Regions from separate parts of the Ewingella sp. C233 genome, predicted to be linked through region 3. Evidence: predicted binding sites of a transcription regulator. Region 3 holds the regulator's gene; each other region holds the start of a gene.
What was found. The regulator LexA, encoded in region 3, represses DNA repair genes until DNA is damaged. The targets are predictions, from matches to a motif close to TNCTGTATGTACATACAGNA.
Positions count from the first base shown of each region.

Region 1: a site for LexA is predicted at 1,149-1,168, ahead of sulA (SOS-induced cell division inhibitor SulA). Genes of this name have one in related genera too.
Region 2: a site for LexA is predicted at 2,798-2,817, ahead of ACZRKO_RS19590 (YebG family protein). Genes of this name have one in related genera too.

Region 1 covers NZ_JBUZRI010000001.1:799,159-803,456, forward strand. The annotation lists gene ompA (porin OmpA) at 1-261, opposite strand, end outside; gene sulA (SOS-induced cell division inhibitor SulA) at 622-1,128, opposite strand; gene ACZRKO_RS03665 (TfoX/Sxy family DNA transformation protein) at 1,348-1,974, shown strand; gene yccS (YccS family putative transporter) at 2,000-4,141, opposite strand; gene ACZRKO_RS03675 (YccF domain-containing protein) at 4,197-4,298, opposite strand, start outside.
Region 2 covers NZ_JBUZRI010000005.1:71,045-75,342, reverse strand. The annotation lists gene ACZRKO_RS19595 (autotransporter outer membrane beta-barrel domain-containing protein) at 1-2,174, shown strand, start outside; gene ACZRKO_RS19590 (YebG family protein) at 2,440-2,784, opposite strand; gene ACZRKO_RS19585 (LysR family transcriptional regulator) at 2,893-3,798, opposite strand; gene ACZRKO_RS19580 (pirin family protein) at 3,940-4,298, shown strand, end outside.
Region 3 covers NZ_JBUZRI010000002.1:584,879-589,176, forward strand. The annotation lists gene dusA (tRNA dihydrouridine(20/20a) synthase DusA) at 1-206, opposite strand, end outside; gene zur (zinc uptake transcriptional repressor Zur) at 531-1,052, shown strand; gene ACZRKO_RS15130 (CsbD family protein) at 1,253-1,462, opposite strand; gene lexA (transcriptional repressor LexA) at 1,679-2,287, opposite strand; gene ACZRKO_RS15140 (diacylglycerol kinase) at 2,406-2,774, opposite strand; gene plsB (glycerol-3-phosphate 1-O-acyltransferase PlsB) at 2,951-4,298, shown strand, end outside.

The sequences.
Region 1 (4,298 bases), on a different contig from region 3:
CATGCGGCCAAGCCAGTCATATCCCATTTCAAAGCCCAGGTACTGGTTGGCTTGGTAACCTACAAACGCACCTGCACCCAGTTGGCTGTCGTGGGTAGGGCCATTGCCGATACCTTCGTAAGCATTTGCGAAACCAGTGTCATGGTATTGGGACCAGCCCAATTTACCACCGGTGTACCAGGTGTTATCGTTCGGGGCAGCTTGCGCTACGGTTGCGAAACCTGCCAGTGCCACTGCTAATGCGATAGCTGTCTTTTTCATTTTTGCGCCTCGTTATCATCCAAATGGGCCAATTGAGCTTTAAGCATTTTAAGCCCTTGGTTAAAATCCTTGAGCCAAAGTTATTGCTTCCGTTAAGAACTTTGCCACTTTACGTTGGCATTATAGAGCAACCTTGGCGTTGTAAAGTCTACAACGTGGCGAGAAACTTACAAGCTTGATATGGCAACAACATGGAAAAAAAGGCTAAAACGTACACATTTCTTAACATGTTTGGCTATTTGTTGACGAAACTATGGGGTTACTTGCACCTTCTAAGCCCATTTTTACCGACAAAAACGCACTTTTTAGCACAATTCACTGAAAAACCCTCTATTTTCATCAGAACATTCCTAATTTGAACTAATGGTACACGGAGGACTGAATTTTTGCGATTGGTTGCTGTCCATGACCTGAGATTGCATCATTTGTGGGTCTCATGATGAACCCATAAGCCCCTCCCTGAACTGCCGCTAATCGCAATCTTTCACGCTCTGCATTCGTCAAATCTGGCAACCATCCAAGTACTACACTGTAGTTTCCTGTCAGCAAAGCTTTTTCCATCGCATCAACAGTCGACATCGCATTAATTTGGTTAACCTGGACAATTTTCCCTAAAGGGAGACCTGATTGAGAGATCCAATGGCGGCTGAGTTTTTGTTGTGGGGTGAGCCACAACAGCCAGCGCGACTGCATCCCGAGATGCTGTAATAAAGGTAGAAGTAACTGAGATAGGGCTGGTTGGCTCTCGCTATAGACGAACTCAGTGATCAGACCATTATTTGTCGATATCGGTTGAGTGGCGCTCGGTGAATTTGTAGAAAGCGCCTGATGACTGAAACGATGAATTTCCTGGTATTGAGTTCGCATGTTATGCCCCGCCAGTGAGTTACTGTATGGATGTACAGTACTCGTTGATTGGACAAAGATCAACCCAAATTTTTCCAAGAAATCTCGCATATTTTGAAGGCAAACTCATGTAAATGCATTTTCTGTTTGGTGCTCCGAGGGACTTTGCGTATTTTGCATTTAGTTGCCCACGTAACTATAAAAAGTATATTCGAGTCTACTCACAGAAAGGATATCGCAATGATTAATAAATCAAAAAAAAGGATTTCTGAATCTAAACAACGTTTCGCTTCATTAGGAAACATACATTCAAGATCTCAGTTCGGTGGCTACAGTCTCTCTGCAAATGGCATCATGTTTGCACTCGTCTCCGAAGGTGAGTTATATCTGCGGGCGAACCAGGAGAACGAAAAAATCTTCGGGTTAATGGGCATGGAGTCCCTGATTTACCGTAAAAGGGGGATTGCCATTTCATTACGCTATTTCAAAGTGAGCGAAAGCCTTTGGGATGAGTCTGAGCGGCTCTTAGGGTTGGCAAAAAGTTCACTGGACGGGATGCTCAACGACATTAATACGAAGAAAAATGGGAATGCGAGACTCAAAGACTTGCCGAATATCAGTCTGAATCTTGAGCGTTTACTGTGGCAGGTGGGGATATCCACCTCTTCGGAATTAAGGGCTCAGGGCGCGTGTACCACCTATTTAAAGTTATGTTCTGTTAAGCAGAATGTCGGATTAAATGTATTGATGGCACTAGAAGGGGCGATATTGGGCTTTCATGAAGCGGCACTGCCTCATGACGCCCGTATTCTGCTAACGCAATGGTTTATATCGCATCAGGCGCTGACGTCATTGCCAGCGCATTGAGACCTGTTTGCGATGTTCAAAAAATTTACGCGTCGGTGACCGGCAGAATTTTGCTGTTAAGGTCGGTGAGTTCAGGAAGATGAGCCACAAGCAGGCCAATTTGCTGCAAGACCAGTTGCTCTTTACTGTCCGACTCGGTGGTGCGCAGTTGAATGCGCGCCATCAACTGTTCCAGCGCTTGCTGAATGCGTCCGGATTCTGAAGGTTCATGATGTAGCGCACCATCGACACAGCATGCTGCGTCATCCAGCAGCCGCAGGGTCTCTGCATCATGTAGTTTTTCACGATGCGCGCCGAGTGCGGAGATATAGCTCAACATGGTGTGATTGAGGCACAGCAGGCGGAACGCCGCCTCAAGCGTCTCCGGATCATTATTCTTTTCTGAGGTCATATTCGAGACAACGGATGCCAGTTCCGCATCGCAGTTGTGTGCGTCACGCCTCGCCAGCCGGTAATCCAGCCCGTTGTCTTTGCCCTGATGATATTGAACCAAAATGGCATCAAGATAGCGGCAATTGGCAGTGAACGTTCTTTCTACCACCGCAGGCAGTTGCCTGAACTTCCAGTCCGGCCAGATAAAACTCACTGCTGCCCACGCGATGCCACAGCCGATAAGCGTATCAATAATACGTGGAATGGCGATTTCGAATCCTTCGCCGAGCAGGTTAAAGCACAGCAGGACCAGCAGAGTGATAAACATCGTGGCATGTGCGTACTGCACATTACGAAATGCAAAGAACAGTACGCCGCTGATGACGATCAGCACCATCTGTCCTTCGATCGAAGGGACGAAATATAAAATGGGAATACCCAGCGCAATCCCGGCCAACGTACCAATGATCCTCAGCGCCAGACGGCGGCGGGTGGCGTTGTAGTTTGGCTGGCAGACAAACAGGCTTGTGAGCAAAATCCAGTAGCCGTGGCTCAGCCCGCTGATCTGAATAAATCCGTAACCAATGACCAGCACAATCGACATGCGGATGGCGTGGCGAAACAGAGCTGATTTCGAGGTCAGATGGCGGGATATGCGTAACCAGATATCCTCAAAGCCGGTGAGTTTGTTTTCTGCAAACGGACTTTTTCCATCCTGGTTCTCAGGTAATGTCTGTTCGGATTCAATGCTGGCCAGTTGAGCATCGATGGCGCGTAAGTTACGCAGTAAATGACGCAGTGCCTGGAGCATTCCCCTGTGTTTTGCTTGGGAATCAAGGCGCAGCAGGGCTTCGTCAAGGCGGGAAAATGCCCGTTCGAACTGAGTATTATGAGAATATTTTTGCCGGTAAAGAATGGATTGCGAAAGTTGCATACAGGCGCGGGCCTGCATATTCATCAGGCGCTGAAAGCGGAACAAAATGTCACTGTGATGAAACTGTTCACTCAGCTTTTTATATTGCACATGAGCGGAGCTTGCCCGCTCGTGAATATCCTGTACGACGAAATAATAGTGCAGCGTTCTGCGCGTTCCTTTCTGTCCCCGGTCGCCTTTCAGGCGGGTTTGCAGCGTATTTTTAGTCTGATTTAGTGTGGCAACCAACTGACCATTGGCCATTGCCAACTCCACCAACTGTTTCTTGTTATCCCCCTCCTGATCGGGGTCGAACAGCGCAGCTTTGGCTTCCAGGTAGTGTGCCAAATGCTGATAGCAGCGCGAAATCAGATCCTGCAAAGGGCGGATAGGGTAGAGGATATGTCCGGCCAGCGTCAGCAGGTTGTACCAGATAGCCCCGCACAGCAGCAGTACCGGTTGCTGATACCAGACCTGATACATGCTGGTGCCGAGCATGGTGTAAACCGCAATGAGCAGAGCGCCGAAAGCAATCGTGGCATAGCGTTGCCCCAGTGCGCCTAAAAGAATAAAACCGCAGGTAGAGACCATCAGCCCTAAGGCAAAAAACCAGGGATAAGGGAACAGCAGTTCGATCGAAGCCGAAGCAATGAAAAAGCAAACCAGAGTTATCAGCAAATTGCGTAAGCGGCCAGTCAGCCGGTCATCAAGATCCGCCAGCGCAGCAGCCACCACGCCCAGCGTTAACGGGATAGTTAATTTCGGCAGTTGAAGCCACCACGGCACCGCCGCCGCCCCGGTAAGCGTGATAAATATACGGATGTAATAAAGCACATTGCTGTTATAGGCAAAACGCCTCAGACCCGGAGCAAAAGAGAGCACGACGAACTCCACGTAATAAAAAGGCTGAAGTAATGGCTGAAAAATCAGGCAATAATTAACGGATGCGGCCGTTGTCCAGATTGCGGCGGGCATTGGCTTCACGGACCTGCTTCGCCAGCTCAACGGAAACCACACGCTGACCAACAGGCCACAGTGC
Region 2 (4,298 bases), on a different contig from region 3:
ATTCAATCGTTGATCTGGGGTCGGGTACCACTATCTTGACTCAAGGAACTAACGCTAATGGTATTACCATGTATAGCACTACGGTTAATGCCGATGCGTTAACCGTGGCCACTACTGGCGGTAATTCTCTGGCGCTCGAAGCCCGACTAAAGGCAAAAGTTAATATTGGCGCGGGTAGTCATATCTCATCTGAAAAGGCGGGCGCGTTAGTCGCCAGCGGTAGTGATGTGCTAGTTAATTTTCTAGGGACTGAGTCTAACCGTAACTCTATTTTTTCCAGTGGCTCTTACGGCGCTTCAGCTCAAACTGGAAACTCAGTGATTAATCTGAGTAATACGGACATTACCATTGACCGCATTGGCGCGATAGGGATAGGTCTATGGACGATGTCTGGTGGTAAAATTAAAGGTGACAACCTGACAGTTAACGGTTCTATGGATTCCCGCGGGGTTTATGCCATGAACGATAGTCAGATCGACCTGACCGGTAATACGGTGATTAAAATGGCCGACCCGGCTGGAATGGCTATAGCCACTCAGGATAATGCCGGATATGCGCCTAGCCGGATTAACGCCAGCGGCCTTATGGATATCCAGGGCAGCATTCTCTCACGCGGCGGTATGATTAATATTACTATGGCTCCAGGTTCAACCCTGACGGGTGCAACATCATCCGACGGTGTGAATGGTGGAGAGCTCAATATGGCCATGACTCATTCCAACTGGACGATGATTGCTGATTCAAATGTCACTAAGCTGGCGTTAAATAACAGTACCGTCGACTACGCGGAAGATAAAACTGGCTCGGTTTTAACCGTCGGTGATTTAAGCGGTAACGGTACTTTTATTATGCGAGCCAACATTGTTGGCGATGGTGACGGTGTGAATAACTCCGGCGATAAGCTGATAGTTACAGGGACGAGCGCTGGCAATCACTCATTAAAAATACTCAACAGAGGCAGCTTAGCAACCACGGGGAATGAAATATTAACTGTCGTAGAAACCGCTGATGGGCACGCAAATTTTGGTTTGGACAGCAGCGTGCGGAAGGTTGAATTAGGTGGTTACTTATATGGTGTGCGTAAAAATGGCAATAACTGGGAGCTGTCTTCATCCGGGGCTGTCCCTCCGCCTGAACCGCCGGTAGACCCCATTGATCCAGTCGAGCCCAATATACCAGCCGAGCCGATTATACCAGCCGAGCCCGTTGATCCCGTCTCCCCTGGTACTCCGGAGCCGAACGAAGAGGGTGGCAGTGGTCCGATAACTTCCGCAGCTGATGCCGGAGCGAATTTTCTCAATATTGGCTACCTGATGAACTATGCAGAAACCCAAACGCTGTTACAGCGCATGGGCGACCTGCGTCGAAATAACGAGCACGGTGATATGTGGTTGCGTGCTTTTTCCGGCAAGTTTGATTCATTCTCTTCGGGTAAAATGAGCGGCTTTGATATGAGCTATAACGGCATACAGTTCGGTGCTGATAAGCGTATTTCTGAAGAGATTCCGCTAATTTTGGGTGCCTTTGTTGGTATGGCGAGCGGTAATCCAAACTATAGCTCTGGTGATGGTTCCGTGAAGTCTAACCACATGGGCGTTTATGCGACCTATATGGCGCCGGGTGGTTTCTATACGGACGCGGTAGCTAAGTATTCCAGGCTAAATAATAAATTCAGCGTGCTAGATAGTCAGGATAATACTGTCCGTGGCAGTGGAAATTCTGACGGTGTTAGCTTCTCATTAGAAGTAGGGCGGAAGTTTAACCTGAATCAGCCGGGTAATGGCTTCTACATTGAGCCTCAGGCACAACTCTCCTATAGTCATCAAAACAGCGCCCGTATGACTTCGAATAATGGACTGAATATCGATTTAGACGGTTACGATTCTAAATTAGCCCGTACCAGCGCCATTGTAGGTTATGAACTAAACTCTGGTACTACGGTGGTGAATGCGTATTTCAAAACCGGTTACGTGCATGAGTTTGATGGTGATGCTGATTATCATCTGAACGGTTCTAACGAACAGCATACTTTTAAAGGTGGATGGTGGAATAATGGTATCGGCGTTAGCGCTCAGATCAATAAGCAGCACACACTGTATGTAGATGTTGATAGCGCGACCGGCAATAAGTTCGACCAGAGACAGATTAACGGTGGTTACCGTTTTAGTTTCTAATGACTAAATAGACAGTTCAAGCGTTAAAAGGGCGTGGGTTTGTAACCTGCGCCATCCTCCTTTATATGGGGTAGTTCGGAGGACGATGATGCCACGTTTGTATTGGTATTAAATTATCTGATTTAACATAATCAATGTTATACGCACCAAGATTGTTACTCCAAAGCGATAATGTCGTGTTCTAGCAAAGTTAAAATGTCGTACTCCGTTAACCATAACCAGGTAGAGAGGCTTTGCGCGCATTTCAGCGCGCCTTGCCCGCCACTCAGGCTGCTTTTGCCGAACGCATTTTCTTGCTGTTTGTGAGTTCTTCGCTCTCTGCCGGTTCTTCTATTTCTTCGGTAGCAGCAACGGGCAGTTCAACATTTTCTGGTTCTGGCAGTTTGCTGGTACGCAGGATGTGCTGAACGGTATCTCTTTGTTCTGCAAGATGCAGTGAAATATTTTCAGCCAGTGTTTCATCCAGTTCAAGACCGCTCGCAAGCAGCCACTCGCTGAACGCATCGGCCATATCGAGCATTTTGTCGTAAGCATCCGCATCTTTTTTGTTGGCAAATGTCATCTTCTCTTCACCTTTTCTGACCACAACAAATTTTGTTACAACAGCCATGACTTGCTCCTTACACTGTAATTAAACACAGTATGCCAGTAATGCGGACGAGATACACCCTCTCGTCTTTTTTATCGTGCGAACATCATTAAGTCAGACCCTCATATTCTACTCTTCTGATAATGCCGAAAATTGTTCAGCCAGTGAGTCGAGCAGTGCCCTAACCGAAGGTAACAGACCTCGCCGAGAAGCAAATACCGCATGAATGATTTCTTTGCGTGGTCGCCATTCTTGTAGTACAGGTAACAACTTGCCCTGAGTAAACTCCCCCGTTACCACCATCGTCGGCAGCTGTACGAGCCCAATTCCTGCGACCGCCGCGGTCCGTAATGTCATCATGCTGCGCGTTATCAGCCTCGGCTTATGACGTATGACGGCCTGTTGACCCTCCGGACCATTCAGAGTCCACACATGTTCGTTTTGCGGCATACTCAAATCCATACTGGGTATGCCAATGAGTTCCGCCGGCGCTGCGGGCATGCCAAATTTTTCAATCAATGTCGGGCTGGCAACCAGGCATTGTGCGCGATCGGACAGTACCCGCATAACAAGATCGCTGTCTTCCAGAGGAGGCGGGCGAACACGGATCGCCACATCAATTCCCTCCCCAATGACGTCAACCTGCCGGTTTGTCGACTCTAAATGGATCTCCACTAAAGGGTTTTGAACCATAAAGTTCGTCAACATGGTGCTGACTCGCGTATCCAGCAGCGCCACCGGGCAGGCCATTCGCACTATGCCACGCGGCTCCGCATTAGTTATCGCAATCGCTTCATCAGCCGCTTCCGCTTCAACCAACATCGCACGGCAATGGTTGTAATACGTATTGCCAATGATCGTGACAGTGAAATGACGGGTTGAACGTTGAATTAGCCGAGTTCCAAGACGTTCTTCCAGCAGAGCAATACGGCGGCTGAGTTTAGACTTGGGTATCCCCAGAGCCCGTCCTGCCGGAGCAAAACCCCGATGGTTCACGACTTCAACAAAGTAATAGAGGTCGTTTAAATCGCGCATCACGCTCTCCTTATTGTCCTATATATAGAACGCTGAAACTGAATTTTAGCATCTAGTGGCCACATCGTTGCACCCATATTATCTCTCTATCAATCAGTCAGGGTAAATTGGCTCTGGCAGCTTTTTCGACAGGAGATAACCATGAAAAAGATCCTCGGTATTTATAGCGCGCCCCGCCAGCACTGGGTTGGTAACGGCTTTCCGGTACGTTCGATGTTCAGCTACGACAGCCATGGTAAACATCTGAGCCCTTTCTTGCTGCTTGACTATGCAGGGCCAGCGCAGTTTACGCCAAACGATGGTCAGCCTCGCGGCGTTGGCCAGCATCCACATCGAGGTTTCGAAACCGTGACCATCGTCTATCAGGGTGAAGTTCAACACCGCGACTCTACAGGTGCAGGTGGCGTTATCGGCCCTGGCGATGTGCAGTGGATGACGGCTGGCGCAGGTATTTTGCACGAAGAATTACACTCTGAAACCTTCTCCCGTCAGGGTGGGGC
Region 3 (4,298 bases):
TCGGCATCCCCAAAGCCCAGATAATCGCCCTTACCGTGAATGATGGCGCCGGTAGTGACCATCTCGGTATAAAGCAGCGTCTGGCCGGTCATCAGCCGGTGAAAATGGCGGCAATGACGATCGGTCCAGTCAAGCATCGGCGCGACTGAAAAGCGTTGGGCAGAGAATGGGGCTGAATAAGGTGTGGCGTTTTGAGTTTCTGACATCGACCTGAGATTCGCTGAAGGTGTTCGGGGCTCCCCGGCAAACACAGTAGGCTTCTACCGGAGGGTAATCGTGGATTATATCACAGAACAAAGATTCAGCATCCCGCCTCGTCCCCGCGGGTTTCAAGCGCCTTGCGCTCAAGCGCGAATATCAGATCATGGGTATCGGAAAGAGAAATGTCGAACAAGCGCTGGCAAAGATGTGCCAAACGATGACCCCTGTCACTGAAATGGCGCATAATTCGGCGATTACCCCGAAGCATGGTAAAATCCGCCTTGCTTGTTCAAAGCATTCAACCCAGCAGCGTATTCAGAGAACCTTTTATGACCCTGACTAACCCGGATCAACTCCTCTCGCAAGTTCTCGCTCAGGCGGAAAAACTTTGCCAGCAGCGCAATGTGCGCCTGACACCGCAGCGTCTTGAAGTGCTGCGTCTTATGACGCAACAACCCGGTGCCATCAGTGCTTACGACCTCCTGGATTTACTGCGCGTCAGCGAGCCTCAGGCTAAACCCCCTACGGTTTACCGGGCGCTGGATTTTTTGCTGGAACAGGGTTTTATTCATCGCGTAGAATCAGCCAACAGCTATGTTCTGTGCCACCACTTTGAAGAGCCAAGCCATACTTCTGCCCTGTTTATCTGTGACCGCTGCGGGCTGGTAACCGAGAAAACCACCGACGGCATCGAAGAACGTCTGGCAAAACTGGCAATAGATTCAGGATTTGAATTGCGCCACTCCGTTGTCGAAGCTCACGGATTGTGCGGAGAGTGTAAGGTGGTTGAACAGTGCGACAGCCATGAGCATTGCGAACACGATCATACTATCGTCACTAAAAAGCGTTAATGCATTCAGGGTTTCTGGTTATAGATTGGTAAGGTAGTACAGGGATAGTGCGGGAAAGAAGAATATTGCGGAGGGTAATCTTTTACTCAGCGTTGCAGCAAGGTCGGTACGTCCCTGTACCTTGCATCCTGAAAGCGTTTCCGGGTAGGAGCAGCGTATTTCTCAGGATGCATCATTGATGCGCAAGGGGGAGTTGCGACTTACCAATGATATTTGTTATCCGTTTCCCAGGACTTGAGTTCTTTCTCGGCTTCTTCTTTCTTGTAGCCGTAACGCTCCTGGATTTTACCTACCAGCTGATCACGTTTCCCTTCCACCACAGTCAGGTCATCGTCAGTCAGCTTGCCCCATTTTTCTTTCACTTTACCTTTAAACTGCTTCCAGTTACCTTCGGTTTGGTCCTTATTCATAACAAATTCTCCTATTACCTTGGGTTAGGTTGTCGTGTTTTCTTCAACACGGTAAGTGCTTACCACATGAATAAGAGTAGTTGAGAATTTGGTTTTTACTTCAGATAACAGCGATAATCGCCACTATTAGGATTATTCCAGAGTGGTAAATAGCGATAACCGCTAAAGATTTCACCCGCGGCGGAAAAGAAAATTTGTTTTACCGTCGCAGGTAATTTAGATCCAGTCACCGTTGCGGATAACGCCAACCGCAAGGCCTTCAATACTGAAACTCTGTTCACGCAGATCAACGACGATAGGTTCGAAGTCGCTGTTCTCAGGCAGAAGCTGAACTACGCTACCCTGTTTTTTCAGACGCTTAACCGTCACTTCATCATCAATACGAGCGACGACGACCTGACCATTACGCACATCCTGCGTTTTATGCACTGCCAGTAAATCACCGTCGAGGATACCGATATCACGCATCGACATACCGCTGACACGCAGCAGGAAATCGGCACTTGGTTTGAACATCGCGGGATCAACTTGGTAATGCCCTTCGATATGTTGCTGAGCTAGCAGAGGCTCACCGGCGGCCACACGGCCAATCAGTGGTAAACCTTCTTCCTCTTCCATCAGCAGGCGAATACCGCGTGATGCACCGGAAACAATCTCGATGACGCCTTTGCGTTGCAGTGCTTTAAGGTGCTCTTCCGCCGCATTAGGTGAGCGAAAACCCAAGCGCGTAGCAATCTCAGCACGAGTTGGTGGCATACCGGTGGTGGCGATGTGATCGCGAATGAGGTCGTAGACCTCTTGTTGTCTGACTGTTAAAGCTTTCATCCCGCCCCCTGATTGTTTATACAGTATTGCTGTGAGTATATACAGGTAACCCCTGAATGAAAACCTAAGAGTGAATAAAAACAGATGCTAAAGTAAAATATGGAATCTGTATTCCGCTTTAGAACCAATGCGACCAAAACACACTGACCCAGGTGAAAACTGCCAGTATAATTGTCAGCAGAACCGCCGCAGACCCGATGTCTTTTGCGCGGCCAGACAGGACGTGGAATTCAGGCCCAATACGGTCAATAGCACATTCAACCGCGCTATTTAATAATTCGACGATGACCACCAGCACCAGAACACCCACTAACAAGATGCGCTCAATGCTGGTCACATCGAGGAAAAAAGACAAAATGATGAAGGGCAACACGCCGATCACTTCCTGACGAAAAGCCGCCTCATTTTTCCACGCCGCACTCAGGCCTTTTAGGGAAAAACCAGCGGCTTTAACGATACGGGTAAGTCCGGTAGATTCATTTTTCATGTGTTTTTCGTCTTATCGGAAAGTGTGCGGCATTTTATACTTAAAAGCCCCCGGGTTGCAGCAAGCAAAGCGGCAGCCAGATAGGCCCAGAAAACACACAGAGTATCACCACAGACCACGAATCCAGTTTCTGGTATCCTTGCGGCGAATTGCTAACGAAGAGGCTTCACGTTTTTATGTCAGGTTGGCGTAGACTTTATTATACCTTATTGAATTTACCGCTAAAATTGCTGGTAAAGAGCAAGGTCATTCCGACAGATCCGGTTACCGAGTTGCGTTTAGATCCGACTCGCCCGATCCTGTACGTTTTGCCTTATCATTCGAAGACAGATTTACTGACCTTACGCACTCAGTGCCTGGCGCAGAATCTGCCGGATCCCCTTATTCCATTGGAAATCGACGGCGTACAGCTGCCGAGTCACGTTTTTATCGCTGAAGGGCCGCGTGTATTCACCTATTACACGCCGAAGCTTGAGTCGATAAAACTGTTCCACGACTATCTGGATTTACATCGCAACAACCCGCAATTAGACATTCAAATGCTACCGGTCTCGGTCATGTTTGGGCGTGCACCGGGTCGCGAAGGACAAGAAACGCCGCATCTGCGTGTGCTGAACGGCGTGCAGAAGTTCTTTGCTGTGTTGTGGCTGGGTCGTGACAGTTTCGTGCGCTTCTCCAATACCGTATCGCTGCGCTATATGGCAACCGAACACGGTACGGATAAAACCATCGCACAGAAACTGGCCCGCGTGGCGCGTATGCACTTCTCACGTCAGCGTTTAGCGGCCGTTGGCCCGCGTCTGCCGGTACGTCAGGACCTATTCAATAAGCTGCTGGCGTCCAAAGCGATTGAGAAGGCTGTCGAAGACGAAGCGCGCAGCAAAAAGATCTCCCACGAAAAGGCCCAGCAGAACGCAATTGCTCTGATGGAAGAGATCGCCGCTGATTTCTCCTATGAAGCCGTGCGCCTGTCAGATCGCGTATTAAGCTGGACGTGGAACCGCCTGTATAAAGGTATCAACGTCAATAATGCCGAACGTGTGCGCCAGTTGGCGCTGGATGGTCAGGAGATCGTGTATGTGCCCTGCCACCGCAGCCATATGGACTATTTACTGCTCTCTTACGTGCTTTATCATCAGGGTCTGGTTCCGCCACACATCGCCGCCGGTATCAATCTGAATTTCTGGCCAGCTGGCCCGATTTTCCGCCGATTGGGTGCGTTCTTTATCCGCCGCACCTTTAAGGGCAATAAACTTTATTCGACGGTATTCCGTGAATATCTCGGTGAACTGTTCACCCGCGGTTACTCGGTTGAGTACTTTGTTGAAGGTGGCCGTTCGCGCACCGGACGCTTGCTCGAACCGAAAACAGGCACATTGTCCATGACCATTCAGGCCATGCTGCGCGGGGGTTCACGCCCAATCACGCTGGTGCCGATTTACATCGGTTATGAGCATGTGATGGAAGTTGGCACCTATGCCAAAGAGCTGCGCGGCGCGACGAAAGAGAAAGAAAGTTTTATGC